Regions from separate parts of the Pseudarthrobacter sp. NPDC059871 genome, predicted to be linked through region 1. Evidence: predicted binding sites of a transcription regulator. Region 1 holds the regulator's gene; each other region holds the start of a gene.
The links. Region 1 encodes HrcA, which represses chaperone genes, less so after heat shock. Its sites were predicted from a motif close to TTNGCACTCGNNNNNNNCGAGTGCNAA; they were not measured.

Region 2: groES (co-chaperone GroES) is a predicted target of HrcA. The motif match lies at 4,836-4,862, and genes of this name have one in related genera.
Region 3: ACFV4R_RS00290 (FmdB family zinc ribbon protein) is a predicted target of HrcA. The motif match lies at 3,697-3,723, and genes of this name have one in related genera.
Region 4: groL (chaperonin GroEL) is a predicted target of HrcA. The motif match lies at 1,994-2,020, and genes of this name have one in related genera.

Annotation. Positions count from the first base shown of each region.
Region 1 is NZ_JBHWJV010000007.1:103,814-111,100, reverse strand. It holds gene lepA (translation elongation factor 4) at 1-177, shown strand, start outside; gene hemW (radical SAM family heme chaperone HemW) at 203-1,432, shown strand; gene ACFV4R_RS11220 (DUF4870 domain-containing protein) at 1,445-1,864, opposite strand; gene ACFV4R_RS11215 (DUF3097 domain-containing protein) at 1,984-2,835, opposite strand; gene hrcA (heat-inducible transcriptional repressor HrcA) at 3,034-4,047, shown strand; gene dnaJ (molecular chaperone DnaJ) at 4,129-5,256, shown strand; gene ACFV4R_RS11200 (16S rRNA (uracil(1498)-N(3))-methyltransferase) at 5,259-6,032, shown strand; gene ACFV4R_RS11195 (GerMN domain-containing protein) at 6,025-6,978, opposite strand.
Region 2 is NZ_JBHWJV010000001.1:36,553-43,839, forward strand. It holds gene ACFV4R_RS00155 (glycoside hydrolase family 3 N-terminal domain-containing protein) at 1-1,421, shown strand, start outside; gene ACFV4R_RS00160 (shikimate 5-dehydrogenase) at 1,448-2,266, shown strand; gene ACFV4R_RS00165 (SAM-dependent methyltransferase) at 2,270-3,505, opposite strand; gene ACFV4R_RS00170 (hypothetical protein) at 3,559-3,936, shown strand; gene ACFV4R_RS00175 (DMT family transporter) at 3,864-4,793, opposite strand; gene groES (co-chaperone GroES) at 5,018-5,311, shown strand; gene groL (chaperonin GroEL) at 5,392-7,002, shown strand; gene ACFV4R_RS00190 (dihydrofolate reductase family protein) at 7,078-7,287, opposite strand, start outside.
Region 3 is NZ_JBHWJV010000001.1:68,378-75,664, forward strand. It holds gene ACFV4R_RS00280 (AAA family ATPase) at 1-2,461, shown strand, start outside; gene ACFV4R_RS00285 (Flp pilus assembly protein CpaB) at 2,516-3,244, opposite strand; gene ACFV4R_RS00290 (FmdB family zinc ribbon protein) at 3,373-3,633, opposite strand; gene ACFV4R_RS00295 (5-formyltetrahydrofolate cyclo-ligase) at 3,755-4,375, opposite strand; gene galU (UTP--glucose-1-phosphate uridylyltransferase GalU) at 4,478-5,383, shown strand; gene ACFV4R_RS00305 (GNAT family N-acetyltransferase) at 5,388-6,008, shown strand; gene ACFV4R_RS00310 (hypothetical protein) at 6,114-7,034, shown strand; tRNA gene ACFV4R_RS00315 (tRNA-Ala) at 7,167-7,239, shown strand.
Region 4 is NZ_JBHWJV010000009.1:37,336-44,622, reverse strand. It holds gene ACFV4R_RS13065 (ABC transporter substrate-binding protein) at 1-97, shown strand, start outside; gene groL (chaperonin GroEL) at 188-1,816, opposite strand; gene ACFV4R_RS13055 (ABC transporter substrate-binding protein) at 2,106-3,377, opposite strand; gene ACFV4R_RS13050 (cold-shock protein) at 3,377-3,583, opposite strand; gene ACFV4R_RS13045 (LytR C-terminal domain-containing protein) at 3,770-4,414, opposite strand; gene ACFV4R_RS13040 (DUF3263 domain-containing protein) at 4,460-4,813, opposite strand; gene ACFV4R_RS13035 (uracil-DNA glycosylase) at 4,946-5,734, shown strand; gene ACFV4R_RS13030 (siderophore-interacting protein) at 5,731-6,570, shown strand; gene ACFV4R_RS13025 (threonine/serine exporter ThrE family protein) at 6,653-7,287, opposite strand, start outside.

The sequences.
Region 1 (7,287 bases):
AAGGACGTCCTGGCGAAGTGCTACGGCGGTGACATCTCACGTAAGCGCAAACTGCTGGAGAAGCAAAAAGAAGGCAAGAAGCGCATGAAGATGGTGGGCACCGTGGAGGTGCCGCAGGAAGCGTTCATCGCCGCCCTCACCACCGACGAATCGAAGGACAAGGCCAAGAAGAAGTGACCACCGCGCAGCGGGGTACCCGCTGATGCCCAGCGTACTTCCCCTTGGTGACCCGGCGCCGTCGGACGGCATCCTGCCTCCGCAGGCGGCCGCCGGCGCGGAAGATCGCGCGTTCGGGCTGTATGTCCACATTCCCTTCTGCGCTGTGCGCTGCGGGTACTGCGACTTCAACACTTACACTGCCACCGAGCTTGGCGGCGGCGCCTCCCAGGATGCCTATGCCGGTACGGCAGCATCAGAGGTGGCGTTTGCTGCCACGGTACTCAAGGCGTCCGGTGTACCGGGCCGGAAGCTCAGCACTGTCTTCTTCGGCGGCGGCACACCCACGCTGCTGCCCGCCGAGGACCTTGCTGTGATTCTCCGGACGGCCATCGGCCAATGGGGGATCGAGGAAGGCGCCGAGGTGACCACTGAGGCGAACCCCGATTCCGTGACACCGGAGTCCCTGGCTGTGCTGAGGGACGCCGGCTTCACGCGGGTCTCGTTCGGGATGCAGTCCGCCGTTCCGCACGTCCTGAAGGTCCTGGACCGCACTCACACCCCGAGCAGGGTTCCCCAAGTAGTGCAGTGGGCCCGTGACGCCGGCCTGGCAGTGAGCCTCGACCTGATCTATGGGACGCCGGGGGAGTCGTTGGCCGATTGGCAGTACTCCCTGGAAACCGCGTTGTCGTACGAGCCGGACCACATCAGCGCCTACGCGCTGATCGTTGAGGACGGCACAAAGTTGGCGGCGCAGATCCGGCGCGGCGAGGTCCCGGGCATTGACGACGACGATCACGCCGACAAATACGAGCTCGCCGACCGCCTGATCACCTCTGCAGGCCTGGAGTGGTACGAGGTCAGCAACTGGGCGCGCACGCCCGAACAGGCTTGCCGGCACAACCTTGCCTACTGGCGCGGCGATGACTGGTGGGGGATCGGGCCGGGCGCGCACTCGCACGTGGGCGGTGTGCGCTGGTGGAACGTCAAACACCCAACCGCGTACGCCGGCCGGCTGGCGCAGGGAAACTCACCGGCCGCCGGACGTGAAACCCTGGACGCAGAGACCCGGAATGTTGAACGGGTCATGCTTGAGGCCCGCCTCCAGTCCGGGCTGGAAGTGGCAAGCCTGGACACCGTAGGACGGCACCAGATCGCCGGGCTGATTGCCGAAGGGCTGGTGGAGCCGGGCGCAGCATTCCGGGGGAAGCTGGTCCTGACGTTGAAGGGCCGGCTCCTGGCCGATGCGGTGGTCCGCCGGATCCTGCCCGACTAGCGCGGATGGGGACTACTTGATCCAGCGCAGGTTGAACTGGTAGCGGTGCGGTTGGCCGCGGTTGACGTGGATGCCTGCCGCCACAGAAAAGCACGTCAGCGCAATCCAGATCAACGTGGCGATCACGGCAAAAATGTTTCCGACTACGGGAATGAACACCAGGATGTTCGCCACTACCGCCGCGATGGTGGGCGGCAGGCTGAAGTTCAGGGCCTCCTTGGACTCCTGGGCCGTGAAGGGCCCGCGGTCGCGGAAGATGAGGAAGATCAGCAGGGCGGGGACGCATCCCAGGATCCCGCCGAAGTGTGCCAGGGTGGCCCATTGCCGGTCTTCGCTGGCCGTGAGCGGCAGCGCATTCGCGGGGACGCCGTGGTATTCGGAACGGCCGGTGCTGCTTTGGCCGTCCCTGTGCTCGCGTGCGTTTTCTGCCACAGTCTGTTCCTTCGAAAAGTGCAATTGATGCTGGGGATGCAGTTGATGCTTCGGGGCCCGCTGCGGATCGCGGGGCACCGCAGTATCAAGAATACTGGTGTTTGCCGGTCCGGTGTCCGTCAGGGTGCTGTGAGGAAGTCGATGACTTCCTCGACCCGGCCCAGCAGCGACGCTTCCAGGTCTGCGTAGGTGTGGACCGCGCCGAGCAGTTTCTGCCATCCGAGCCCGATGTCCTCCTTAGTGGAGTGCGGCCAGCCGAACGCCTTGAGGATCCCGGTTTTCCAGTCCTGGCCCCGCGGTACGGACGGCCACTGCGGAATGCCCAGCACGGAGGGCCGGATGGCCTGCCACACGTCTACGTAGGGGTGGCCGACAATCAGGACGTTGCCTGCAGCGCCGGGGCCGGCCATGACTGCGTCAGCAATACGGGATTCCTTGGAGTCCGGGACCAGATGGTCCACCAGCACGCCCAGCCGGCGGCCCGGGCCTGGCCCGAATTCCTTCACCGCACCGGCGAGGTCGTCGATGCCATGCAGGGGTTCGACGACGATGCCCTCCACCCGGAGGTCGTCTCCCCAGACCTTCTCGACGAGTTCGGCGTCGTGCTTTCCTTCCACCCAGATGCGGCTCGCCTTGGCCACCTGCGCGCGCTGGCCTGAGACACGTACCGAGCCTGAGGCGGTGCGCCCTGCTGACGGACCGCCCGCTGCGGGCCGGGGTGCCGGTGGCATCAGCCTGATGGCACGGCCCTCAAGGAGGAACCCGAATCCCAGCCGGAAGGTCCGCGACTTTCCGCGCCGGTCCTCAAGGGCCACCACATGCATGCCACCGGACTTTTCCACCCTGGTGACGGCCCCCACCCATCCGGACTGTACGTCTTCGAGCACCATGCCCCGTTCCACGGGCACTTCAGGCAGTTGCGTACGCGCGGGAGCGGACATGTCCCGCGGGCCCCAGTTCTGGTAATCCAATGGTCACTCCGCCTCGCCGTAGGTCCTGTCCCGGAATTTCGCCCGGAGCGGTACCAATGCTAACAACGGGCCAAGGCATAATAGACTGTTAGCACTTAGGCATGTCGAGTGCTAACAGTTCGAGTGCATGTTCGAGTGCGTGCAGACTGGCAGGAAGGAACGGGTGGCTTATCCACCCCGACTGGATGGAGGTGGAGTGTGAGTGAGCCGCGCAAGCTTGAAGTACTGCGGGCCATCGTGGAGGACTACGTCCACTCCCGCGAACCGGTAGGCTCCAAGGCCCTGGTGGAACGGCATCACCTGGGGGTTTCCAGCGCCACTATCCGGAACGACATGGCGGCGCTTGAGGACGAGGGCCTCATCACGGCGCCGCATACCAGTGCCGGCCGGATACCCACGGACAAGGGCTACCGGCTGTTCGTGGACCAGATTTCGGCCGTGAAGCCGCTCTCGCAAGCCGAGCGGCGCGCCATCCAGTCCCTCCTGGAGGGATCAGACGACCTCGACGACGTCCTCGACCGGACGGTGCGGCTGCTGTCCCAGCTGACCAACCAGGTGGCGGTGGTCCAGTATCCCCACCTTAGCCGGGCACTGATCCGGCACATCGAGTTCGTCCTGCTTGCCCCGCGCAAGGTCCTGGTGGTCCTGATCGCGAACAGCGGCAACGTGGAGCAGCGCGTCATCGACGTCGGGCAGGACCTCGCGGACGAAGCGCTGTCAGCGCTGCGTACCCGTTTCCTGGGAACCCTGGCAGGAACACCGCTGGCCCGGCTGGCGCAAGCACTTCCCGCCGTCGTCTCCTCTGTCAGCCCGGGGGAGCGGCAGGCGGCGCAGTCGCTGGCGCATGCCCTGGAGATCCTTGCGCACAGCAGCCGCGAGGACCGCATGGTCATGGCCGGCACGGCCAACCTGGCCCGGTCCAATGTCGACTTTCCATTGAGCATCGGCCCCGTGCTGGAAGCTTTGGAAGAGCAGGTGGTGATGCTGCGGCTGCTGAGCGACATGGCGCAGGACCACCGTGGCGTGGCCGTCAGCATCGGCCGCGAAAACCCTTATGACGGCCTGGCTGAGGCGTCCGTCGTGGCCACCGGCTACGGTCCGGACAGCGTGGCCAAGATCGGCATCCTGGGTCCCACCCGGATGGACTATCCCAACACCATGGCGGCCGTCAGGGCAGTTGCCCGTTACCTTTCCCGCATCCTGGGTCCCTGACCGGCGCGCCCCGGCAACACAGCCGCCGGGCCCGTACGGCAGCCCCACCGCAGGCAGTACAACAAGGAAGAGATACGAACTTTGAGCAGCCACTATGACGTCCTTGGAGTCTCACCGGAAGCCACCGGAGAAGAAATCAAAAAGGCCTACCGCAAGCTGGCCCGGACACTCCACCCCGACGTCAACCCGGGTGAAGATGCGCAGGACCGCTTCAAGGCGGTGACCCACGCCTATGAAGTCCTCTCCGACCCGCAGAAGCGCCGGGTCTACGACACCACCGGCAACGAAAATGGCACTGACAACGGATTTGGCGGCGGAAGCTACGCCGGCCAGGGCTTTGCCTTCCAGGACATCTTCGACACGTTCTTCGGCGCCGGCGGATCGTCCGGACCCGCCTCACGGGTCCGCCGCGGCCAGGATGCACTCATCAGCGTCCGCATCGAACTTCGCGACGCCGTCTTTGGCGTCAACAAAAAACTTGAGGTGGACACGGCAGTCACCTGCCCCACCTGTGAGGGGTCTTGCTGCCGTCCGGGGACGCACCCGGAACGATGCGACATCTGCGGAGGCAGCGGGCAGGTCCAGCGCGCTGTCCGTTCGATCCTCGGTCAGGTCATGACCGCTGCACCGTGCGGCACCTGCGAGGGCTTCGGCACGGTCATCAAAGATCCCTGCAATGAATGCAGCGGCCAGGGCCGCATCCGGAGCCGCCGCTCCCTGACCATCAAGGTTCCCGCCGGCGTCGCAACCGGAACACGCATCCAGCTGACCGGGCAGGGCGAAGCCGGCCCCGCGGGCGGCCCCTCCGGCGACCTCTACGTGGAGGTCCGCGTCAACAACGACGCCACCTATGTGCGCGACGGCGACGACCTGCACGCAACCCTGAACATCCCCATGACGGCCGCGGCGCTGGGCACCGACGTCAGCCTGGAGACCTTCGACGGAACCCAGGACATCGACGTGAAGCCGGGCACCCAGTCCGGTGAAATCATCACCCTCCGCGGCCTGGGCGTTACCCACCTGCGCGGCTACGGCCGCGGTGACCTGAAGGTGCACCTGCAGGTGGAAACGCCGGCCAAGCTCGACGCAGCCCAGGAGGAGCTCCTCCGGCAGCTTGCCAAGCTCCGCGGAGAACAGATCACCGAAGGCAAGCTCGCCGCCAGTGGCGGGATGTTCGCGAAGCTGCGGGACCGGCTGGGTAACCTGTAGCGGTGAGCAACCCCGTCTTTTTTGCCTCCGCCGGGTCCCTCGACGGGCTGGAGGAGGGCATGGAGTTTGTCCTGGAAGGGCCGGAGGCACGCCACGCGGTTGCCGTTAAGCGCCTCGCGGCGGGTGAAGCCGTGGACATTGTCGATGGCGCCGGTACCCGTATGAGCGGGACGGTGTCCGAGGCCGCCGGCACCCGCCTCACCGTGCGGTGCGGTTCCCTGGTGGAGGAGGCCCGCCCCAGTGTCCGGCTGGTGCTGGTGCAGGCCCTCGCCAAGGGTGACCGTGATGAGCTTGCCATCGAGACCGCCACTGAACTGGGCATCGATGCCGTCATCCCCTGGCAGTCCGAACGTTCCATCGTCCGGTGGAAAGGTGACCGGGCGGCCAAGGCGCACGCCAAATGGCAATCCGTGGTGGGCGCCGCGGCCAAGCAGGCGCGGCGGGCCTGGATCCCTGAGGTGCGTCCCGCCGTCGACACCGCTGCCCTTGCTGCCGCAGTGGAAGCCGCGGACCTGGCGGTCATCCTCCACGAAGACGCAGTGCGGCCGCTCCGTTCTGTCCTGGAAGGCTGGGACGGTGCCAGCGGCACCGGAACCCTTGAAGTGCTCCTCATCGTGGGCCCGGAGGGTGGAATCAGCCCCCGGGAGGTGACGCGACTTTGCGACCGCGGAGCCGTCACGGCCCTCCTGGGCCACCACGTGCTGCGCTCGTCCACGGCCGGTCCTGCCGCCGTTGTGCTCTCCAGCGACATCCTGGGGCGCTGGGACGCTACCTGACCTTGAAGGACCGGTTGTCTTCGAACTGGTCCGGCCCGCCGTCGGACCCGGCCTGGGCCACCCTCAGTTCGTAGTCTCCGGCGGGCAGGGTCAAGGCCAACGTGAAGACTCCAGCTTGCCCCTGCTCGGACGACGCCGTGGTTTCGCCGGTGAGGAAGGGCGCCTTGGCCCCGTTGTCCCCGGTCCGGAGGATCTGCCAACGAAGCTTGCCGCCCGCCGACGTGCTGCGTCCGGTGATCTTGACGCTGCCGTCCGCCACCTCGGAGCCTTCCTGGGGATCGATGATCCAGACAGGAGCAACCAGGCCCGCCGTCCTGGTCATCAGGGCGCCAAGCTGAACCTGCCCGAATGCCATGTAGTCGGTGTGGCCGTCCACCAGGATCCGTACCCGGATCTGCTGGCCGGAGTCGATCAACCCGGAACTGGCTGCGGCAGCAGTTGCCGTGTAGACGAGCTGCTGGACGGCCCGGGCTGCCATGTCCGCATCGAGGTTGCTGTTGAAAGCGTCCTCGGAGACATCGACGGTGATGACGTCCTTGCCGGAAATCGAGGTGGCGAGCTTGCCGGGATTCTGCCACGGGGTGAAGAAGTCAGGGTCAAGGGGTTTATCGGACATCATGGCACGCAGTGCGCGCGTTACCGGGTTCTCCTGTTCGGGTACGTCCCGGAACTCCCGGTACAGGAAGACATTGCTGCTGCTGCGGCCGATCCAGTAGACGGGCGCCTTGTTGGAGGACTGCGTGGTTTCAAGCGGGGCGCTGGTGGAGGGCGGCTCAGGGCTTCCCGTGGTGGCAGGCCCGGTCAGGAGGGTGCCCGTGGGGGAGGGGCCAGGTTCTGCAACGCATCCGGCAAGGATCGGCACCACCGTCAGGACGCCGGCCAGCATGATCGCGCGGGCACGGCCCACGTTTCGACCTGCCCGGCGGGGCGCAACGGTATCCGGCACTTGTGCCTTTCCTCTCGTGTCGTGAGGGCCGTTCCCCGGTCGGCCCGATGTCACAGCCGTGGCTGGATTTCCAGCATTGCACAGCCCGGCGAAGCGATTTGCCCGGTTCCGGCCATGGGGCACAACTGCAACGGGAACGATATGAGGACGATATGAAGTTGATACATAATGACCGATCCTGCCGGGGTGCCTTTGCTAAGTGGTCCCCGCTTCACGTGGATGCCCATGGCCCGTGGATGTCCGGCTTTACCGGCAGGCGGGATGCGCTGGCGTAAGATAAAAGGATCACGGAACGCAGAAACCAGGCAC
Region 2 (7,287 bases), on a different contig from region 1:
AGCAAAAGGCCGGCCAGGTCCTGCTCCCGTCCTACGGCGGCCAGCAGGTGGAAGCGCAGGCTGCTGCCATAGAACGGCTGCACCTGGCCGGGAGCATCATCATGGGTGACAACGTTCCCCGCGACCCGCAGGGACAGGTGGACGTTGCCGCCATGACGGCGGTCAACCAGCGGCTCTCCCGGGCAACCACCGCTGACGGTGACCCGTGGCCGGGCATCGTCGGCGTAGACCAGGAAGGCGGGATTGTGGCCAGGCTGGGAGCGCCCCTGACCGAATGGCCCACGCCCATGAGCTACGGTGCCGCCGGAAATGCGTCCCTCACGCGGGACGCCGGGCAGGGTGTCGCTGGGGAGCTGGCGCCGCTTGGCTTCAACCTGGACTTCGCGCCGGACGCGGATGTCACCATCGGCCCCAAAGACCCCACCATCGGCGCCCGGTCCATATCCGGGGATCCTGCAGCTGTGGCCACGCAGAGCGTGTCATTCGCCCAGGGCATGCTGGCCGCCGGGGTACTGCCCACTGTCAAGCACTTTCCCGGCCACGGTTCAGTCACCGCCGATTCGCACCTTAGCCTGCCACTCCAGAACGCCGGCGTGGAGGAGTTGCGCGGCCGGGACTGGAAGCCCTTCCAGGCGGCCGTCGACTCCGGCCTGCCGATCGTGATGACCGGGCACATCGCCGTGCCAGCGCTGGAACCCGGCGTGCCGGCGTCGCTCTCGTCCAGGACTTACGCCGCGCTGCGTGGCCTCGGCTTCAAGGGTGTAGCGGTGACCGACGCCCTGAACATGGGCGCCGTCACCAAGCAGTACCCGGCCGGTTCCGCCGCCGTTTCTGCCCTCGCAGCCGGGGCCGACCTGCTCCTCATGCCGGCCGATGTCGCGCAGGCGCACGCCTCAATAGTCCAGGCCGTGACCTCCGGTGCGCTGCCGAAGGAACGGCTGGACGAAGCCGCCACGAGGGTGGCCACCATGATGATCTGGCGGGGGCGGAGTGGTTCCGCGCCGGCGCCCGCTGGCAGCGGCGCGGCATTGTCCGCCAAGGTTTCAGGGTCCGCTGTCACCATCCTGTCCGGCAACTGCAGCGGACCGCTGGTCCCCGGAGCTGTCCGGGTAGCCGGCGGGGGACCGGGCGACAAGGAACGGTTCGAAGCCGCAGCCGCCCGCGCAGGCCTGGCCGTGGGCTCCGGACCCCTGGTCAGCCTCATCGGTTACGGCGGCGCGCCCGCCGGCGGCGACATCGCCGTCACCCTGGATGCCCCCTGGCCGCTGCAGGGTTCCCCCGCGCCGGTGAAGATCGCGCTGTACGGCCGGACCGACGCTGCCTTCGATGCCCTCGCCGCCGTGTTGGCCGGGAAGGCGGCGGCCCCCGGAAAGCTGCCGGCGGCCGTCGGGCCCTATCCTGCCGGCAGCGGCTGCCCCTAACCTCCCGGGCCGCGTTTAATGGAGAGGTGCCTATCCTCAATAAAGACATGACCTTCTGCATCTCCCTCTCGGCCCGGCCCAGCAACAACGGGACGCGCTTCCACAACCACCTGTATGGACAGCTCGACCTGAACTGGATCTACAAGGCCTTCGCGCCCACCAACCTCGAGCAGGCCATTGCCGGCGTCAGGGGCCTCGGTATCCGCGGCTGCGCCGTGTCCATGCCGTATAAGGAGGATGTGATCGCGCTGGTAGACGAGATGGACCCCTCGGCCAAGGCCATCGATTCGGTGAACACCATCGTGAACACGGACGGGCACCTCAAGGCCTACAACACCGACTACACGGCCATCGAGCAGCTGCTGGCCACCAACTCGGTGCCGACCGGCTACTCGGTCCTTGTCCAGGGCGCCGGCGGCATGGCGAAAGCAACCGTGGCGGCGCTGCGCGACGCAGGTTTCACGGATGTCACAGTCATCGCCCGGAATGAGGCGGCCGGCCGGGCGCTCGCCGAGCAGTACGGCTTCCAGTGGCGGGCAGCGCTCGACGGCGGTGCGGCGGACATGATCGTCAACGTCACCCCCATCGGGATGGCCGGAGGTCCCGACGTCGACTCACTGTCCTTCCCCGAGGACGCCATCGCGGCGGCCAAAGTGGTGTTCGACGTCGTGGCGTTGCCGGCCGAGACGCCGCTGATCCGGGCCGCCCGGGCGGCGGGCAAGCCGGTGATCACCGGTGCGGAGGTGGCCACCATCCAGGCGCTGGAGCAGTTCGTGCTGTACACCGGCGTGCGTCCCACGGCGGAACAGGTGCGGGCCGCCGAGGAATTTACCCGGGCGCAGTAACGCTTACGCCGGCTTGACCGGCTCCACCTCGATGGCCACCCGGTCCTCGCCGATGCGGGTGAGGACCAGGGTGGCGGTCCGGCCGCCCTTCCTGCTGCCCGAGCCCTTCCCGCCAAGCAGTTGCTTGCGGAGTTCCTCGGGCGTGACGGCGGTGCCCCGCTTCTTGATGTCCAGCACCGTGATGCCTTCCTGCTTCACCCAGGACTTCAGCGCTTTGACGTTGTAGGGCATCACCCGCCGGACTTGGTAGGCGCGGGCGAACGGGGTGTCGACGAGGGCGGGCGAGCAGATGTAGGCGATGTGCTCGTCCAGCAGGTGCCCGCGCAGTTCGAGGGCGAGGTCGGCCACGAGGCCCGCCCGGATGACGGCCCCGTCCGGCTCGTACAGGTACCCTTCAGCCGGGCCCACCGGCGCCTCGGGACCCTGCCCGAAATCCTCTCCGCTGGTCATTTCGGCGGCTCCCTGCGGTCCCAGGAGCAGTGCTGCGCGGCGGATCCCCGGGCGGCTGACGGTGTTGAACCACAGGGCCACCTCGGTGACGTCCCCGCCCACGGACACCCATTGCGCCTCGCAGCCCTGAGGTACCGATTCGTGGGGCATGCCCGGTCCCATCTTGACGCCCACGGCCTTCCCTGAAGCGGCAAGGGACTCCACGAAGGACAACGGGGGAGAGAACGCCTCAGGGTCCCAGATGCGCCTGGTGCCCGAGGTGGAGGTGACCCGGCGCGCGGGGTCCAGCCAGACGCCGTCCGCCCCGTCCAGGGGCACCGAGGTGGCGTCGGCGTGCACAACCGACGCGTTGGGGAAAGGAATGAGGTTCACCGTGGCGCAGGCAGCCGTGGTTTCATCGAGCTCCACTGCCGTTACTGCGATGTCCAGGGAGGCGAGGGCCAGGGAATCGGCGCCGAGCCCGCAGCCCAGGTCCGCCACGTGGCTGACCCCGGCGGCGGCGAACCGCTGGGCGTGCCGGGCGGCAACGTTCAGGCGGGTGGCCTGTTCCAGCCCCGCCTGGGTGAAGAGCATCTGGCGGGCGAACTCGCCGAACTTGGCCTCGGCCTTCGTGCGGAGCCGGGACTGCGTAAGCACCGCGGACACCAGCTCGGGGCTGTGGCCGGCCTTCCGGAGTTGACCGTTCAGGGCGAAGGACCCGTCCTCGGTGTAGGGGCCCAGCGACGCCAGCAGCTCCCATCCTTCGGGGGTCAGCAGTGGTGCAATCTGGTCCTGGGGAGCGTGAGCCATGCGTTCCAGCCTAGTGCCCCGGGCTGCTGCGGGATGCCGATAGTGTTGAACCCATGGTTGACAGCGCAGGTCCCGAACAGTCCGGAGAACAGCAGCCCCCGGTGCAGGGCCTGGCCAGGTTCGCGCGGCCTGCGTTGATCGCAGGTGCGGTACTGGCTGTGGTGTGCCTGGCGCTGCTGGTCATCATTTTCTTCCTGGACACGTTCAACGCCACGGTGTATTCGGTGGGCGGCAATAACGTCCAGGACAACACGCAGGAAGCGCAGGACATCCGGGGCCTGTATTCCGGTGCGCGGGCGGGAGGAATCGCCCTCCTGGTGGCGTCGCTGCTGGTGGTCCTCGCGTCCTCCGTGGTCCTTTACCGGGCCCGTAACCGGGGCAGCGCCTCCGACGGCGGCGAGGACGTCGACTTCGACGACCTCGGCCGCTGAGGGCGCTGGCCCGCACCCGTCAGCAGGACCCCCGAAATCACCAGGACGCCGCCTGCAACCTGGGCGGCCGTGATGGGCTGGCCCAGCAATACGGTGATGATTGCAGTGAACACCGCGATGAGGTTGAGGTAGTTTCCGGCATGGGCCGCGCTGGTGCGCTTCAGGGCCAGGTTCCACAGCAGGTAGGAGCCCAATGAGGGGAAGACGGCGATGAATGCCAGGGACCACGCCCCGGACTGGGTGGACGGGAATCCTGCACCGGTTACGGCGGCGACGGGAGCGAGGGCAACGGCCGCTATGGCCGCCTGCAGGGCCGTGGAGGTGACGGCGGGGACCGCCACGCGGCGGGCAAGGACCGTGTAGAGCGCCCAGACGGTGATGGCCGCCAGGATCAGCAGTTCGCCGGCTCCCAATGAGAAGGTCAGGAGCCGCTGCAACTGGCCGCCGGTGAGGACAAGCAGGACGCCCGCCAAACCAAGGGCCAGGCCGATCCAGCCCAAGGGCCGCGGCCTGTCCTTCAGCAGCACCGCGGCAAGCACCATGATCAGCACCGGGTTCGCGGCCGTCACGAGGGATGCGTTCAGGGCCGAGGTGTGCTGGAGGGCGCTGTAAAGCAGCAGGGTGTAGGCGGTCATGCCCAATGCGCTGAGCAGCAGGAGCGCGGGCCAGTGACGGAGGGCTGCCCCCCAGTTGGGGCGGTCCACCACGTGCGCGAGGAACAGCAGCGGCAGGGCGGCCAGTGTCCAGCGCCAGAACGTCAGCTGCAGCGGGGCCATGGACTGGACGGCGGCCTGGCCCACCACGAAATTGCCGGCCCAGAAGAGGGTGGCAAGGATCAGGAAGAAGGCAGCTCGCACCGGTTCAATCTACAGGCGAAGTGTTCTCCCATGACGAAATGGCTGGCACTCGCCTTGACCGAGTGCTAACCCCCGCCTAGAGTCTTCATTAGCACTCTCCCTAGGAGGGTGCTAACACATGAAGAGCTGCCAGCCTGGCTGCTGCCGGCACCGCGACGACGGTTGCCAGCCACGGCAAACGGCTTTCAAGTCCACGAATTTGCTGACGAAAAGGAGAGGTCCGAGTGTCGGTCTCTATTAAGCCTCTTGAGGATCGTATTGTTGTCCGCCCGCTCGAAGCCGAGCAGACCACGGCTTCCGGCCTGGTAATCCCGGACTCCGCGCAGGAGAAGCCGCAGGAAGGCGAAGTTGTCGCAGTTGGCCCCGGCCGCTTCGAAGACGGCAACCGCGTCCCGGTCGACGTAGCTGTCGGCGACGTAGTCATCTACTCCAAGTACGGCGGAACCGAAGTCAAGACCGGTGGCACCGAGTACCTCGTGCTGTCCGCCCGCGACGTCCTGGCGATCGTCGTAAAGTAAATCTTCCGGATCCCCGCGCCGCTGGTCATGCCTTGATGCTGGTCAGCTGCGCGGGGTTTCTGTCTTGAAAGGACACAACCATGGCAAAGCAGCTTGCGTTTAACGACGCTGCCCGCCGGTCCCTCGAAGCCGGCATCGACAAGCTCGCCAACACTGTCAAGGTGACGCTCGGCCCCCGCGGCCGCAACGTCGTCCTGGACAAGAAGTGGGGCGCGCCCACCATCACGAACGACGGCGTCACCATCGCCCGCGAAGTCGAGCTGGACGACCCCTACGAAAACCTTGGCGCACAGCTCGCCAAGGAAGTTGCCACCAAGACCAACGATGTTGCCGGTGACGGCACCACCACCGCAACGGTCCTGGCCCAGGCACTGGTTAAGGAAGGCCTCCGCAACGTGGCCGCCGGCGCCGCTCCCGGACAGATCAAGCGCGGCATCGAAGTTTCGGTTGAGGCCGTAGCGGCCCGCCTGCTCGAGAACGCCCGTCCGGTCGAAGGCACCCAGGTTGCCAACGTGGCATCCATCTCCGCCCAGAGCGACGAGGTGGGCGAACTGCTCGCCGAGGCATTCGGCAAGGTGGGCAAGGATGGTGTGATCACCATCGAGGAATCCTCCACCACGCAGACTGAGCTGGTCCTCACCGAAGGCATGCAGTTCGACAAGGGCTACCTGTCCCCGTACTTCGTCACCGACGCAGAGCGCCAGGAAGCAGTCCTCGAGGACGCCCTCATCCTGATCAACCAGGGCAAGATCTCCTCCGTGCAGGAATTCCTGCCGCTGCTGGAGAAGGCGCTGCAGAGCTCCAAGCCCCTGTTCATCATCGCCGAGGACATCGACGGCGAGGCCCTGTCCACGCTGATCGTCAACCGCATCCGCGGCACCCTCAACGTTGTGGCAGTCAAGGCTCCCGGCTTTGGCGACCGCCGCAAGGCCATGCTGCAGGACATCGCCACCCTCACCGGTGCGCAGGTTGTTTCCCCCGAGCTGGGCCTGAGCCTGGACACCGTTGGCCTCGAGGTGCTCGGCACTGCCCGCCGTATCACCGTCACCAAGGACAACACCACCATCGTTGACGGCGCCGGTTCGGCAGAGGACGTCTCCGCCCGCGTTGCCCAGCTCCGCGCTGAGCTGACCCGCACCGATTCCGACTGGGACAAGGAAAAGCTCCAGGAGCGCCTGGCCAAGCTGGCCGGCGGCATCGGCGTCATCAAGGTTGGCGCGGCCACCGAAGTTGAGCTGAAGGAAAAGAAGCACCGCATTGAGGACGCCGTGTCCTCCACCCGTGCGGCGCTCGAGGAAGGCATCGTCTCAGGCGGCGGTTCCGCACTCATCCACGCCCTCAAGGCACTGGACGAGGACCCTGCAGTCAAGGCACTCGAAGGTGACGCTGCCGCGGCAGTCGGCATCGTCCGGCGCGCCCTGACCCAGCCGCTGCGCTGGATCGCCCAGAACGCCGGCTTCGATGGCTACGTCATCGTCGCCAAGGTGAGCGAGCTCCACGCCAACCACGGCTTCAACGCCAAGTCCGGCGAGTACGAGGACCTGATCGCTGCCGGTGTCATCGACCCCGTCAAGGTCACCCGCGCTGCCCTCCGCAATGCTGCCTCCATCGCTGCCCTGGTTCTCACCACCGAGACCCTGGTAGCGGAGAAGCCTGCTGACGAGGACGAGCACGCAGGCCACAGCCACTAAGGCTGTTGTCCCGCGGCTATAGCCGAAAAACAGAGAACCGGTCCGGCATCCGCCGGGCCGGTTTTTTGTGTGTTGTCAGGAGGCCATCTCCCGGGTTTCAACGTCGCCGGCACGCTCATAGACCAGCGACACCGCCCCCTTGGGAAAGGAACGGACCGGCTCGGCGAGGCGGAACGTGGAAGGGACGGTCCCGGCGTCGAACAACCGCTTTCCCTGCCCGAGTGCCACCGGGTACAGCCACAGGTGGAGACGGTCCAGCACGTCGGCGGCCAACAATGACCGGAT
Region 3 (7,287 bases), on a different contig from region 1:
GCACACGTCCCTGGTCCTGGTCCAGGAACAGCGTGCCCGCTGGGCCGGCTACGCCACCACCCAGCGGCACCCTGCCGTCCCGTCCGGACTGGCGGAAATGAACGCCCTGTACCTCGAGCTGGACCAGGAGCTTGCGAGCCTTGGTGAATGCCTGAAGCACACAGCCGGGGGCGGGGCGCTGTCCACCATCCGCTACGAAGACCTCCTGGAGCGGCTGGAACGGCTGGTGGCGGACACTGACACGCTCAAGACACTCCCCGAGCGGACGCTGCTGGTGGAGAACATGCGCGAGCACGGCCTGGGCGAGCTCCTGGCCGACCTCGCCGAACGTGAAGTTCCCGCCGGATCGGTGGCTGCCGAACTTGAACTGGCCTGGTGGCAGTCAGCCCTCGAGGCCATGATCAGCGGCGACGACTACCTCGCAATGTCTGACGGCGATGCCCTGCGCCAGCTCGAAGCCGAGTACCGGCTCGCGGACAACGCCCACATCGCCAGCGGGGCAGCACGCCTGCGCTGGGACCTGGCCGAGCGTTGGCGGGCAGCCATCGGGGACCAGCCCCGGCAGGCCGGCCTCCTGCGCAGCCTGCTCAAGGACGGCCGGGTATCACTTCCCGCGCTGACCGCCCAGGCACCGGACCTGATCGGCACGCTGGTGCCCGTCTGGTCGGTGAGCCCTTACCTGATGAGCGGGCTGCTGCCCGCGGAACAGCACTTCGACGCCGTGGTGATCCTCGACGCCGAAGCCACCAGCCTGCAGGCGGTCCTGCCTTCCATCGCCCGTGCGCGGCAGGTCATTGCCTTCGGCGATGCCCGGATCGCCAGTCCCCGCAGTTTCACCGTGGGGGTGGAGCGGCTCGCGCCCGGCGAGTCCGCGCATCAGCGGGTCGAGAGCGCCTTCAAAGCTCTCTCCGCGGTGCTGCCGGTGTGGCAGCTCACCAATGTCTACCGAGGTGTGGACGAGGACCTGGTGCTGCAGCTGAGCAGGAACTTCTACGACGGCGGCCTCCGCCGCCTTCCCGAGGGCCAGTCGGCCACGGGGCTGGACCGGTCTTTGCTCGTGGAGTACTTGCCGGACGGCACCGGCCTGCCCAGCGCCGACCACGAGGGCGTGGAGTCCGTGGTGGCCGAGGTCAACCGCGTGGTGGAGCTGGTGTTCGAGCACGCTCGGCTGCGGCCCAGGACGTCCCTGGCGGTTGTCACAGCTAGCCTGCGGCATGCCGCGAGGATCGGCGAGTCCATCCGGCTCCAGTTGCCCAACTACCCCGGGCTGGCCAGCTTCTTCGGTGCGGGGCCTGAGTCCTTCCGGGTTGTAGACCTGGAGCGGGCGCAGGGCCTGGTGCGTGACCATGTCATTTTCTCGCCCGGCTACGGGCGCACACCCCATGGGCGTGCCCTTCACAACTTCGGCCCGCTGTCCGCCGAGGGCGGCAGGGAGAAGTTCGCGCTGGCTATGACCCGCGCCCGCCGTTCCATCCACGTCCTGACGTGCTTCCGTCCGGAGGACCTGGACCACACCAGGCTGTCGTACGGTGCCCTGGACCTGTACGCGCTCCTTGACCGGGAGATTTCGGGGAATACGGACCTCGGCACTCCGGCGTCCCGGGCGGCTGCCAGCGAGCAGGCGCTCGGCGCCGACCCGCTTGTTGCCGACCTCGGCGACAGGCTTCGTGCACGCGGCGCCCGCGTGTGGCACCAGTACGACGGCGTCATCGACGTGGTGGCGGCCGCAGACCCGCTGGGCACCATGGGCCAGGACGAGGCAGACCTTCCCTGGCCGGTGGCGATCGAGTCCGACGGCACCGAGCAGTACCGCACCATGAGCGTCCGTGAGCGCAGCCGGCTGCGCCCGCAGATGCTGGAGCGGCTGGGGTGGCGGTACATGCCGCTGTGGACCATTGAGGTGTTCACCGATCCTTCGGCCTGCGCGGACCGGATTGCAGGGTACCTGGGGCTGGAGCGGGTGGTTCTTCCGGGCCGCTCGGCAGAGTCCGCCGGTTTCCTTGACGACGACGTCCATCAGGCGCTGAATGGAATCGACGCAGCGCAGCCTGCTTCGGTCCCGTACGCGGGCACGAACGGGTCGGGTTTCCGGCGTGACGCCACGCGGGGCGAGGAGCGCCCTGCATCCCAGGACGATTCAGTTTCAGACGGCGCCGACGACGCCGCTGCAGGACCAGACAGTGAGGAGGCGGGCATCATGACCCCGAAGGATGCTTCAGCGCCACAGGATGCCGCGAACCCCGAGGATGTTGACAGCACCGCGGACGCGGCCGAAACCGAAAGCGCCGCAGATTCCGCCGATCCCGCGGACACGGAAGACGCCGGCTCACGGGCAGCTCACGGACAGGTGGAGGGCGTACTGCCCAAAACTGCCGCGGAAGATGATCCCCGGGCCTGGGGCGATCGCGACGACGACCATGACGCGTGGTTGAAAGAGCAGAAGCCCCCGCACTGGGGCTGACGGCCCACAGCCCTACGGACGTGACGGCAGCCCTGCAGGGCACGGCAAGGCCGGTCACGACGGCGGTCCCACCAGGACGAAGAACAACTTGCCCTGCGTGGACGCCCCGGCCAGCCGCGCTGACTGTTCAGCTGTGGCTGCCACCACGATGAGTCCGTCGGTTTCGGCGGTACCCAGCCACTGTCCGCCCTGGCCACCCTTGGCTGCGGTCCAAAGGACGGGGACTCCGGCGGCCAGGACCTCCGAGGGTCCCTGCTGGTCGAACCCGTTTCCGGATGTGAGGACGACGTTCACCAGTTGCCCGGGTGAAACCAACTGAATGGACGAGGCATCGGCCATCCGCAACGGAACGGCAGCCGATCCCGGGGGAGTGCCGGTGAGAAGCCCGGGACCCAGGAGCTGGACATCGGTGACCAGCTGCCCTTTCCGCAGCGGCGTTGCCAACTGTTTGCCTGCCGCCTCAGCCTGCTCACTCAGCACGCCCTCGGAAAGCATGCCGGGCGGTACCCGCACCTGAACAAGGTCCGAGGCCGTGACAGCCGTTCCGGCGGGCAGGTCCCTCGCTGCGGACAGGGCTGTGGCAGTGTCGGCCGGTGCAGGGGTGAGCTGGTGGACCGTCATGGACGCCGCTGCGCAGAGCAGCAGGGCAACAGCGAGGCGCCGGTTGCGGTTGAGCAACCCCGCCACACGGGTCAGCGGGCTGCCGCGCCGGGACGCGGCAGCTCCTTTTTTGGCCTGGAAGACGGACGGTCTGCGGTGGGCACGGAGGGGATGTGCAGGCATCCCTCCACGCTAGGCGGGCAGGCATGCCAGACGACAGCGGCCCCGGTCCTATGTGGACAACATGGCGCTGTCTTCAGGTCCGGGGCCGCGGTCAGCCCGAGTGTGTTGAGGGCCGGTGTGGACCAGTGTCAGCTGGCGGCAGCCGCCGGTGCGGGGGCCGGAGCAGGGGCTGCCGGGGCCGCGGGTGCTGCGGAGACGGTGCTGCCCTTGGAGTCGCGGGAGTCGGTGCGGTAGAAGCCCGATCCCTTGAAGACAACGCCCACGCTGTTGAACTTCTTGCGCAGCGTGCCTTCGCATTCAGGGCAGGACGTCAGCGAACTGTCCGAAAATGACTGGACGATGTCAAAAGCATGGCCGCAATCCTTGCAGGCGTAAGCATATGTTGGCACTGGTGCTCCTCCTCTGGGGCAAACGAGAGGTCCCGTGCTGCCACCCGTTCCACTGGTGGTCCGTTAGCAGTCGCAGGGCCTGAGTGCTAATTCTATCATCCCCGTCCACCGGCGTCCGGGTTCAGGGAGCGCCTGCCAGGACCCGCAGTCCGCCCGGAGTCAGGACGGCCGGAACGGGACGATCGAACTCCTCGGCGGGGATCCGCCCGGCAGGCAGGAGTTCTTCGTCATAGATAACAGCGGCAAGCGGAATATGCTTCCCGGCAGTGTCCAAATGGCCCAGGAACTTGTCGTAATAGCCTCCGCCCTGGCCGATCCGGTTGCCGGAAAGATCAACGGCAGTGGCCGGAATGAACAGCCCGGACGCCCCGCCGGCCGCATCCGGCCCCTGTCGCGGCCCGTCAGGTTCCATGACGGGCGCGTAGCGGCTGCGCGCAAACGGGATGCCGGGAGACCAGAACACCCAACTCAGTTCCCGCGCGGGTTCGCACACCGGCAGGAGGACGCGGTGTCCGCGGGCATGAAGGGCCTGGATCAGCGGCAGGGTAGGGGGTTCGACGCCGACGCCCAGGTAGACGCAGAAAGTTGCGGCCGCGCCGTCCGCGAGGGAGTCGGCCCAGGCTGTGCCATGTTCCGCCAGGGCGTTGCCGGCGTCCTCCAGGGCCGCCGGGGAGAGTTCCGCGCGGCGGGCACGGTGGGCAGTCCGGATGCCGTCCTTGGCACCGGTCTGATGTTCAGTCATGGTTTTCCCTCCATCGCCGCGGGCGGCGGGTTCATGTGCAGGACGGCGCCGGGGCCGGACCGCTGATTACTTAATGCTTGCCGCTGACGCTAGATTAGTCCGGTGACTACCAGTAACCCGAGAGTTCGCAAAGCCGTCATCCCCGCTGCGGGGCTGGGTACCCGGTTCCTTCCCGCCACCAAGGCTATGCCCAAGGAAATGCTTCCGGTGGTGGACAAGCCTGCCATCCAGTACGTCGTGGAGGAAGCCGTTGGCGTCGGGCTCAACGATGTCCTGATGATTACGGGACGCAACAAGCGGGCGCTCGAGGACCACTTTGACCGTGTCCCGTCGCTCGAGTCCACCCTCTCGGACAAGGGTGACACCAAGAAGCTGGAATCCATCCAGGCCGCCAGCAACCTCGGCGACATCCACTACGTCCGCCAGGGCGACCCCAACGGGCTCGGCCACGCCGTGCTGCGGGCCCGCCAGCATGTGGGCAACGAGCCTTTTGCCGTGCTTCTCGGTGATGACCTTATTGATGCGCGGGACGAGCTCCTGGGAACCATGATCGATGTGCAGGCCAAGACCGGCGGTTCGGTGGTTGCGCTGATCGAGGTGGATCCGTCCCAGATCAGCGCCTACGGTTGCGCGGATATAGAGGAGATCGACGGCGAAGGCTACGTCCGGATCAACAGGCTCGTTGAGAAGCCCGCAGCGGACGAGGCACCGTCCAACCTGGCAGTCATCGGCCGCTACGTGCTGCACCCCGCCGTCTTCGACGTGCTGGAGGAAACCGGCCCCGGCCGTGGCGGCGAGATCCAGCTGACCGACGCCCTGCAGGAACTTGCCACCGGCGAGGGTGAAGGCTATGGCGTCTACGGTGTGGTGTTCCGCGGCCGCCGCTACGACACCGGTGACAAACTGAGCTACCTGAAAGCCTGCGTGCAGCTGGCCGTTGACAGTGACGACCTGGGCCCAGGCCTGCGGGAGTGGTTGCCGGGCTTCGCCGCCCAACTTTCCAAGTAGCACCGTGCGCTTCGGTCCCATCTGGCCGGCCACGCTTGAGTGCGGTGACCTGGTCCTGCGGCCCATCCGCTACCGCGACCGGAAAGAATGGACCGACGTGCGGTCACGGAACAGCCAGTGGCTCGCGCCGTGGGAAGCGTCCAACCCCGATCCGCGGGGAGGGCTGCCGGATTACCGGCAGATGGTACGTTCGCTGAACTCCCAGGCGGCCCAGTCCACGGCATTGCCTTTCCTCATCACGGAGCGGGTGGCGGGCAGCCGGACCCCACACATAGTGGGCCAGCTGACGGTGTCATCCATCCTCTGGGGCTCGGCAATGATGGCGACGCTGGGTTACTGGGTGGACCAGGCCCGGGCGGGCCGGGGGATTGCACCCACTGCGGTGGCCTTGGTGACAGACCACTGCTTCCAGACTCTTGGGCTGCACCGGATGGAAATCAACATCCGGCCCGAAAACGGACCCAGCCTGAGGGTGGTGGAGAAGCTGGGCTTCCGCGACGAAGGGTACCGGCCCCGGTATCTCCACATCAATGGTGCGTGGGCTGACCACCGGTCCTTTGCGCTGACCTCCGAGGAAGTCCCGGACGGCCTGTTGCCGCGTTGGTTGTCGTCCCGGCCGTCTTAATTCCACTCATTTGGCAACCGCCCTGCGACACACCGCAGCCAATGCCACTGTGGCAGTGGTGATACTCATACGGTTTTGAGTGTGGACTTCCCCCTTAGCAGCTCTGTGATCCTTGTGGTTGCTGTCGTGCTCTGGATTGTGTGGGTTGCCCCCTACGTCCTCCGGAACCGCAGGCACCAGTTCCAGCCCGCCGGCGATTTCATGGCGGACACACCCGCAGAGGAGAAACCGGAACGGCCGCAAGGCATGGTTCTGAACGTCGCCGCCAAGCAGGAGAAAACGATGGATACGAGGAAGAGCGCCGCACCCGCTGCCAGGCCCGCGGCCGCTGCCGGCCCCCCCGGCGCAGCCAACGGGCGGCTGCGCATCCACTACGGGCGCACATCCATCGCACTCGTGGGGTTCCTCTCGCTCATCACGGCGTTCGTCTCCGGCGTGCTGCTGCCCTTCGGCCTGGGTTCCGCCGTCCTGCCGCTGTCCTGCGTGGCGCTCACGGCGGCCTGCGTCGTTCTTCTGCGCACCCTCGCTGTCCGGAGCCGCAAGGCGAAAGTCAATGCAGCGTTCCGCTCCGCCATGAGCGCCCCGTCCAGGACTTCTGCCCCCGTTGACCGGATACCGCCTATGCCGGAAACCGCACCGGTGCCCGCCCGGCCGGAAAGCCCGCTTTTCGACGCCGAGGCGCACAAGCCCCAGGCCAAGCCGCTGACCGCCGTCGAGCTGCGTGAAGCAGCCATTGCCGTAGCCGTGGCCGCGGGCGATACCAGCGCGGCAGCACCGGCGTCGGACGTTCCCTCCAGTACGCCCTGGGAGCCCGTTGAGGTCCCCAAGCCCGTTTACGTGGAGGCTGCCAAGGCCGAGCGGCCCGAGCCCAAACCGCTTGAGCTTCCCGAGGCGCCGAAAGCCGTCGGCAAGCCGTCGCTGAAGCAGGGCGCGGCCGGCGCTGAATCTGTTGACGCCCAGCAGCTCACCAAGGCGCAGAGCGCCCTGAGCAACCTCGACGACGTCCTGCAGCGACGCAGGGCCTAGTCCCCAGCCTGGCCAGACCGCGGCCCCTGCTCGGGCATTCGCGGTGCCGGGAACGTCGGTTGGCATTGGGACAGTAAAAATGTGTAGCCTAGGGGCACCGGTTCAGATCCCGCCAAAAGGTCACACCGTTTCGGGGCTATAGCTCAGTTGGTAGAGCGCTTCGTTCGCATCGAAGAGGTCAGGAGTTCGAATCTCCTTAGCTCCACAGTTTTCGTTTCATCAAAGGCCATCCTTCCGGGATGGCCTTTGTCGT
Region 4 (7,287 bases), on a different contig from region 1:
CACCGACGAAGTGCTGTATGACCGGCTGACTCCGCAGGCAGCCGCCGACGCCTTCAAGAAGGAAGTCGAAGGAATGCTCGCCAGCGCGAAGAAGTAATCCCGGCAGCGCAGGAAACGGAAAAATGCGGCCCCCTCCTAAGAGGGGGCCGCATTCGTGTATCAGCGGGACAGGTCCCGGCCGGAAGGCTTAGAAGCCGCCCATGCCGCCCATCTCGTCGCCGCCGCCAACGGGGGCAGCGTTCTTCTCGGGCTTGTCGGCAACAACTGCCTCGGTGGTGAGGAACAGGCCGGCAATGGATGCCGCGTTCTGCAGGGCAGAGCGGGTCACCTTGACCGGATCGTTGACGCCGGCGGCCAGCAGGTCGACGTACTCGCCGGTTGCTGCGTTCAGGCCGTGGCCAGCGGGCAGGCCGCGGACCTTGTCAACCACAACGCCGGGCTCGAGGCCGGCGTTGAAGGCGATCTGCTTCAGCGGGGCGTCGATGGCAACGCGGACGATGTTGGCGCCGGTTGCTTCGTCGCCGGAGAGCTGCAGGTTGGCGAATGCCTTGGCACCGGCCTGGATGAGGGCCACGCCGCCACCGGCGACGATACCCTCTTCAACGGCTGCCTTGGCGTTGCGCACGGCGTCTTCGATGCGGTGCTTGCGCTCCTTGAGCTCAACCTCCGTGGCGGCACCGGCCTTGATGACTGCAACGCCGCCGGCCAGCTTGGCCAGGCGCTCCTGCAGCTTCTCGCGGTCGTAGTCGGAGTCGGAGTTCTCGATCTCGGCGCGGATCTGGGAAACGCGGCCGGCGATCTGGTCGGCGTCGCCTGCACCCTCGACGATGGTGGTCTCGTCCTTGGTGACGACAACCTTGCGTGCCTTGCCCAGGAGTTCCAGGCCGGCAGTTTCCAGCTTCAGGCCGACTTCCTCGGAGATGACCTGGCCGCCGGTGAGGACGGCGATGTCTGCGAGCTGGGCCTTGCGGCGGTCGCCGAAGCCGGGAGCCTTGACGGCTACGGACTTGAAGGTGCCGCGGATCTTGTTGACGATCAGCGTGGCCAGGGCCTCGCCCTCGATGTCCTCAGCGATGATCAGCAGCGGCTTGTTGGACTGCATGACCTTTTCCAGGACAGCAACCAGTTCCTTGACGTTGGAGATCTTGGAGTTGACGATCAGGATGTACGGATCCTCGAGGACCGTTTCCTGGCGCTCTGCGTCGGTGACGAAGTAGGCGGAGATGTAGCCCTTGTCGAAGCGCATGCCTTCGGTGAGTTCCAGCTCCAGGCCGAAGGTGTTGGATTCCTCGACGGTGATGACGCCTTCCTTGCCGACCTTGTCCAGGGCTTCGGCAATGAGGGCGCCAATTTCATCGTCACCGGCAGAGATGGAGGCCGTGGCGGCGATCTCTTCCTTGGTTTCGATTTCCTTGGCGGAGTTCAGCAGTTCGGCGGTTACGGCGTCAACGGCCTTTTCGATGCCGCGCTTGAGGGACAGCGGGTCGGCGCCGGCGGCAACGTTGCGCAGGCCTTCCTTGACGAGGGCCTGGGCCAGCACGGTAGCCGTGGTGGTGCCGTCGCCTGCGACATCGTCAGTCTTCTTGGCAACTTCCTTGACCAGCTCGGCGCCGATCTTCTCGTAAGGATCGTCCAGCTCGATCTCCTTGGCGATGGAAACACCATCGTTGGTGATCGTGGGGGCGCCCCACTTCTTTTCGAGGACGACATTGCGTCCACGCGGGCCGAGGGTGACCTTAACGGCGTCGGCGAGGATGTTCAGGCCCCGCTCAAGGCCGCGGCGTGCCTCTTCATCAAATGCAATGATCTTGGCCATAACGGCAATAGTCCTTTCGGGACAGTCGTTAAGAATGAACCTCAGCTGCAGTGCCCGCGACGGACGGTTTCCTGGACGGCGGCCTCTGTATGCCTCCGCGTGGGAACCTCACTCCAGTAAGGTGTTTCTTCGCTCCTCGGCCGGTGCCGGGCGCCGCCGGCTGAACCGGCGTTGCCTTTAGCAGTCGATGCGTCAGAGTGCTAACTCAATAATTAGCACTCCCCCGGTGAGAGTGCAAGCGAAAGAGACCCCCGGGTACGCGTTTAGGGCCCGTATTCGCCGAGGGCGATCAGCCGCCGGTGCGGCCAGCGGTTTCGTGTCCGGTGGCCGTCGGAATGTTGTCGCTGCCATAGGTGAACACAGTAAAGGTGGCGGAGGTGATGTCCCCGTTGGTGTCGAACGAGATGGGACCTGACTCGCCGTCGTAATTGATGCCGCCCCCTGAGGCGAGGGCGGGCAAGCAGTCCTTGTAGGTGGTGCAGGGAGTCGCGGCCGTGGCTTGGGATTCCGCGGCGGTCCCGCCGGAGACGGCCACGAGGTTGGCAGCAATGGAGGGGCCGGCGTCGTCCTGCGCACGCGCCGCCGCCAGGGCGGCAAGGGTCACCGCATCGAACGTTTCCGCGGCATACGAGACATCCTTCAGCCCCTCGTCCACGCCCAACAGGCGGGCCTGGAAGGCGGCGCTGGGAAGCTGACCGGACACCACGGCCCTGGTGCCGTCCAGCGCCTTGGTACCGAGTTTCGATCCGTAGCGCGCGAACGCTCCATCGCTCAGCAGCAGGCTGGCCCCGGAGACGCCCGCATTGTTGAGCTCCGCCAGTGCCCCCTGCGACCCTTCACGGGCAACCACGACGACGGCATCGGGCTTCGCGGCCCCGGCTTTCCGGGCGGCGTCCCCGGCCTCGCCGGCGGCGAACCCGGCGTTGTCCAGGACCTGCAGCCCGGCACCTGAGGCGGCGTCGGCGACTGCGGCAGCAACTTCCTTGCCGTAGGTACCCTCCTGGTGGAGGATGGCGATGGTTTTGGCGCCCCCGTCTTTGGCGAGCATGGCCAGGACGGGTCCCTGCGCAACGTCCGCGGCCGTGGTCCGGAAGTAGTAGCCGCCCGACTCCACGCTGCTGAGGCCTGCGGCAGTGTTGGCGGGCGATATCAGCGGGGTCCGCGCCCGGGAGAGGACATCGATGGCCTCGGTGGCGTGGCTTGAATCGGTGGGACCGATCACCACGTCCGCTTTGTCGGAGACCAGCGCGTGGGCCTGCGCGGCAGTGTCCCCGCCGGCCTGGACGGGAAGGAGTTCCACGGGCCTGCCCTTATGGCCGCCGGCGGCATTGATTTCCCGGACGGCGAGCTGGGCCGCAGCGAGCTGGGAGGTATTGAGGAAGCTGCTGTCCCCGGCGTTGTCCAGGATCAGCCCCACGCGGAGGACTCCGTCGCCGGATGCTTCAACGGTGTCCACGCGGGCATTGCCGGTGACTCCGGAGCAGGCACTGAGGGCCAGAACGGCAGCAAGGGATGCGGCGAACACCGGTCGACGGCGGGCCGCTGGGCGGGCAGGATGCATCACTCGGCGGGCCGGACGCTTTCGGCCTGCGGGCCTTTCTCGCCCTCCCCGACTTCAAGTTCCACCCGCTGGCCCTCATCGAGCGCCCGGTAGCCTTCACCCTGGATTGCCGACCAGTGTACGAAGATATCGTCCCCGGAGCCGTCCACGGTGATGAAGCCGTAGCCCTTTTCGGCGTTGAACCATTTGACGGTTCCCAGTGCCATGGTGACCCACTCTTTCCGTTGAGACCGGAGGACCCCTGCTGTGGTGCCGCGGCGGTGACGTGCGTTGCAGGGACCGGGCAGAGGCCTGGATTTCACTCTAGCCAAAGGCTGCCCCGTCCTGCAGGCGGGCCGGCAGCGGTGGCGCTAAACGTTATTCAGGCGTGACCGCCGGCACCTTGTCCGGGATTAGCGGTAGCCCGGCCCCAGGACCACCACCAACGGCACCTGGAACTCGGTGCTTGCCACTACGGTGGGCACGCCCAGCAGGTTGGCCAGCTCGCGCGCATTGGCGGCCTGGTCCGCTCCGGAGTAGTACACCGTGCTGCCCTGCTGCGGGGCGCCGGCCCAGTTCCCCACCTGCCCCAGCGTCCAGCCTGCCGCCTTCACTGTTCCGCCCACCCGGCTGGCGAGTCCGGATGTTCCGGCGGCGTTGTAAACGGCTACCGGCTGGGTCTTGTCCAGTTCCGGCCCGGCAGACGCTGTAGCGCTGGGCTCGGGTTCCGGCTCAGTGGTGCTCTCGGCGCTGGAATCCGTGGAGGGCTGGGCCGTTGCCGACGGTTCGGATGCCTTGTCCGCAGCGGCGGAAGGCGTGGCTCCTGTGTCGGCCAGCGGCGCCTCGGATACCACCGCCGAGGCCTGGCTTTCGGTACCGCCAAGGCCCAGCTTGGGAAGGATCATGAAGGACACCAGGCCGATGGCCAAGGCAGCGAGGCCAACAGCAAGGATGGGCCACAGCCGCACGCGGGACGGTGCGGTGGCCGTCCGGTGGACACCTTGTCGCGACGCCGTCTCCGGGACCTTGTCGAATTCATCGCGGGCGTATTTGGTCATGGTGGGATGGATCCTTGCTGGTGGCTGCTGTAAAGGCGGGGCGTCCTAGGCGTCGGATCCCAGGCGCCGCGCGGTGCGTGCACGGTGGCGCGACGTACGTAGTCTACGCAATCGCTTAACCAGCATGGGATCGTGGGCCAGCGCATCTTCCCTGTCGATCAGGGCGTTCAGCACCTGGTAGTAGTGCGTTGCGGAGAGGTCGAAGAGTTCCCTGACGGCCTGTTCCTTGGCTCCGGCGTACTTCCACCACTGCCGCTCCAGGGCAAGGATCTGCTGCTCACGCTCGGTCAACGGCGAATCCTTGAGGGTGAAGTCCGCCAACAGTGAGTTGGCCTCGCCGTCTCCCCCGCCGTCCTCCGGCAGGTAACCGGTCAGTTGTTCCCGGGCCGGTTCAGCCACGGCGCACTCCTTCGCTGGTTACGGAAAATGTCTCACCCCCATGTTACGGACGAATAACAGCCTTGTCATTTGGCGTCCCGCTCCGGCCACCGGTCCCGTTCCGCACTTTTGGCGCCCTGCAAGAATGGGACGGTGGCTGAATCAGATGCGTTGTTCGAACTGGACCCTGAGCCCCTTCCCGGCGGCGGCTTCGCTGATCTTGCGCGGCAGCCGCTGGGCCAGCTTGTTGCCCCGGACTGGGCGGCCGCCCTCTCCGGCGTGGAAGCCGAACTCCGGCAGGTACTCGCTTTCCTGGGCACTGAGGAAGCGGCCGGGCACCACGTCCTCCCGGCGCCGTCGAACGTCCTGCGCGCCTTCCGCCAACCCTTGGCGGACGTCAAAGTACTGATCGTCGGGCAGGACCCCTACCCCACGCCGGGACACGCCGTCGGCCTCTCCTTCGCCGTGGACGGGCAGGTGCGGCCCATCCCCCGCAGCCTGGCCAACATCTACCGGGAACTGGAATCCGATCTTGGCCTGCCGCCGCGGATCCATGGCGACCTCTCCGCCTGGGCCGGCCAGGGCGTGCTGCTGCTGAACCGGGTCATGAGTGTCCGCGCCGGGGCGGCCGGGTCGCATCGGGGCAAAGGCTGGGAGAAGGTTACGACGGCGGCCGTCACCGCCCTCGCGGCCCGCACCTCTGCAGACGGGTCGCCCCGGCCGCTGGTTGCGGTGCTGTGGGGAAAGGACGCCGAATCGGTGCGCCCGCTGCTGGGAGGCCGGCCGGCGGTGTCCAGCGCGCATCCCAGCCCGCTGTCGGCATCGAGGGGTTTCTTCGGTTCCCGGCCTTTCAGCGGGGTGAACCGTCTGCTGCAGGAGCAGGGGGCCGGGGCCGTAACCTGGGAACTCCCCCCTTTGCCCTCGCTTAGGCTTGCCTTATGAGCACTGTTCCCGCCGCTGCCGGCGCCCCGAAAAAGAGCCGCCCCCAGGTCACCCTCACGGTGCTCAGGAGGGAGTCGCTGTCCCCCCATATGGTGCGGATTGTGGCCGGTGGTGACGGCTTCGCGGATTTCGTGAACAACGGCTTTGCTGACCGGTACATTAAGATCATCTTCCCGCAGCCCGGCGTGGAATACCCGGGCTCCTTTGACCTGGCCACCATCCGCGAAACCATGCCGCGGGAGCAGTGGCCCACCACCCGCACCTACACCATCCGCCGGGTCGATCCTGGGGCACGCGAGCTTTCCATCGACTTCGTGGTCCACGGGGATGAGGGGCTGGCCGGTCCGTGGGCGGCTGCTGCGGAACCCGGCGACCCCCTGACGTTCACCGGCCCCGGGGGCGCGTACAACCCCAATCCGGACGCGGACTGGTACCTGTTCGCCGGTGACGAGGCCGCATTGCCGGCCATTGCAGCGAGCCTGGAAGCCCTCCCTGCGGACGCCACGGGGCTGGCGTTCGTTGAAGTGGATACCGAGGCCGACATCCAGCCCGTTTCCGCCCCGGCCGGAGTGCGGGTCCAGTGGCTGGCCCGAAACGGGGAACCGGCCGGTGCCAGCCGCTTGCTCGTGGACGCCGTGGCCAACGCGGAATGGCCTTCCGGGACGGTGGACGTCTTTGCCCATGGAGAGCGCGGCTACATGAAGGCGCTGCGGGATGTCTTCTTCGCCCAGCGCGGACTTGAGCGCAGCCAGGTATCGCTGTCCGGCTACTGGGCCCAGGGCCGGGTGGAGGATGTCTTCCAGGCGGAAAAGAAGCTCCCCGTAGGAAAGATTTAGCGGCACAACCCGGCGCGAAGCGAGAAACAAAAGCGCGCCCCGGGCAGGAGCCCGGGGCGCGCTTTTCTGGTCTGTCCGGAGCCTAACGGCGCCGGGCGCGCCGGCGTTCGTTGCTGGCCAGGCTGCGGGTGAACGGGCGGGCCAGGGTGTCGCCCAGGACGATGCCGCCCGCGGTACCCAGCACGATGGCTCCGGCGCTGAGCATCCCGCCGGCTCCGAGCAGGATTTCCGATTCCTCGATGGTGAGCACGTACATGGACCGGAAGATCGTCAGGCCAGGCAGCAGGATCAGCGCTGCGGGGACTGCCACCACCAGCTGCGGAGCTCCCATGCGCAGAGCCAGCACCCGGGCCAGCAGGCCGATCACCACGGCCGCCAGGGCGGGCGCGAACCGGTCACCGATGCCCAGCAGGCCGCCGCCCAGCAGCACCAGGTAGCCGATGACTCCCACGGCCGCGGTAGGCAGCAGCAGCTGCCAGCTGGTCTGCTCGGTGATGCCGATCGCCATGACGGCCACCGCCACGAAGATGATGAGGACCCACAGGTCGTAGGCGGGCGGGAACGTTTCGGTGACGTCGATCCGCTGCGCCCCGGTCAGCTCGCCCACCACGAAGGCGACGGCGATGCCCGCCACGATGGCACCGAACGTCAGGAGCGTTGAAAGGAACCGTCCGGCCGCCGTGACGGGGAAGCCGTTAATGGCATCCTGCACCGAGG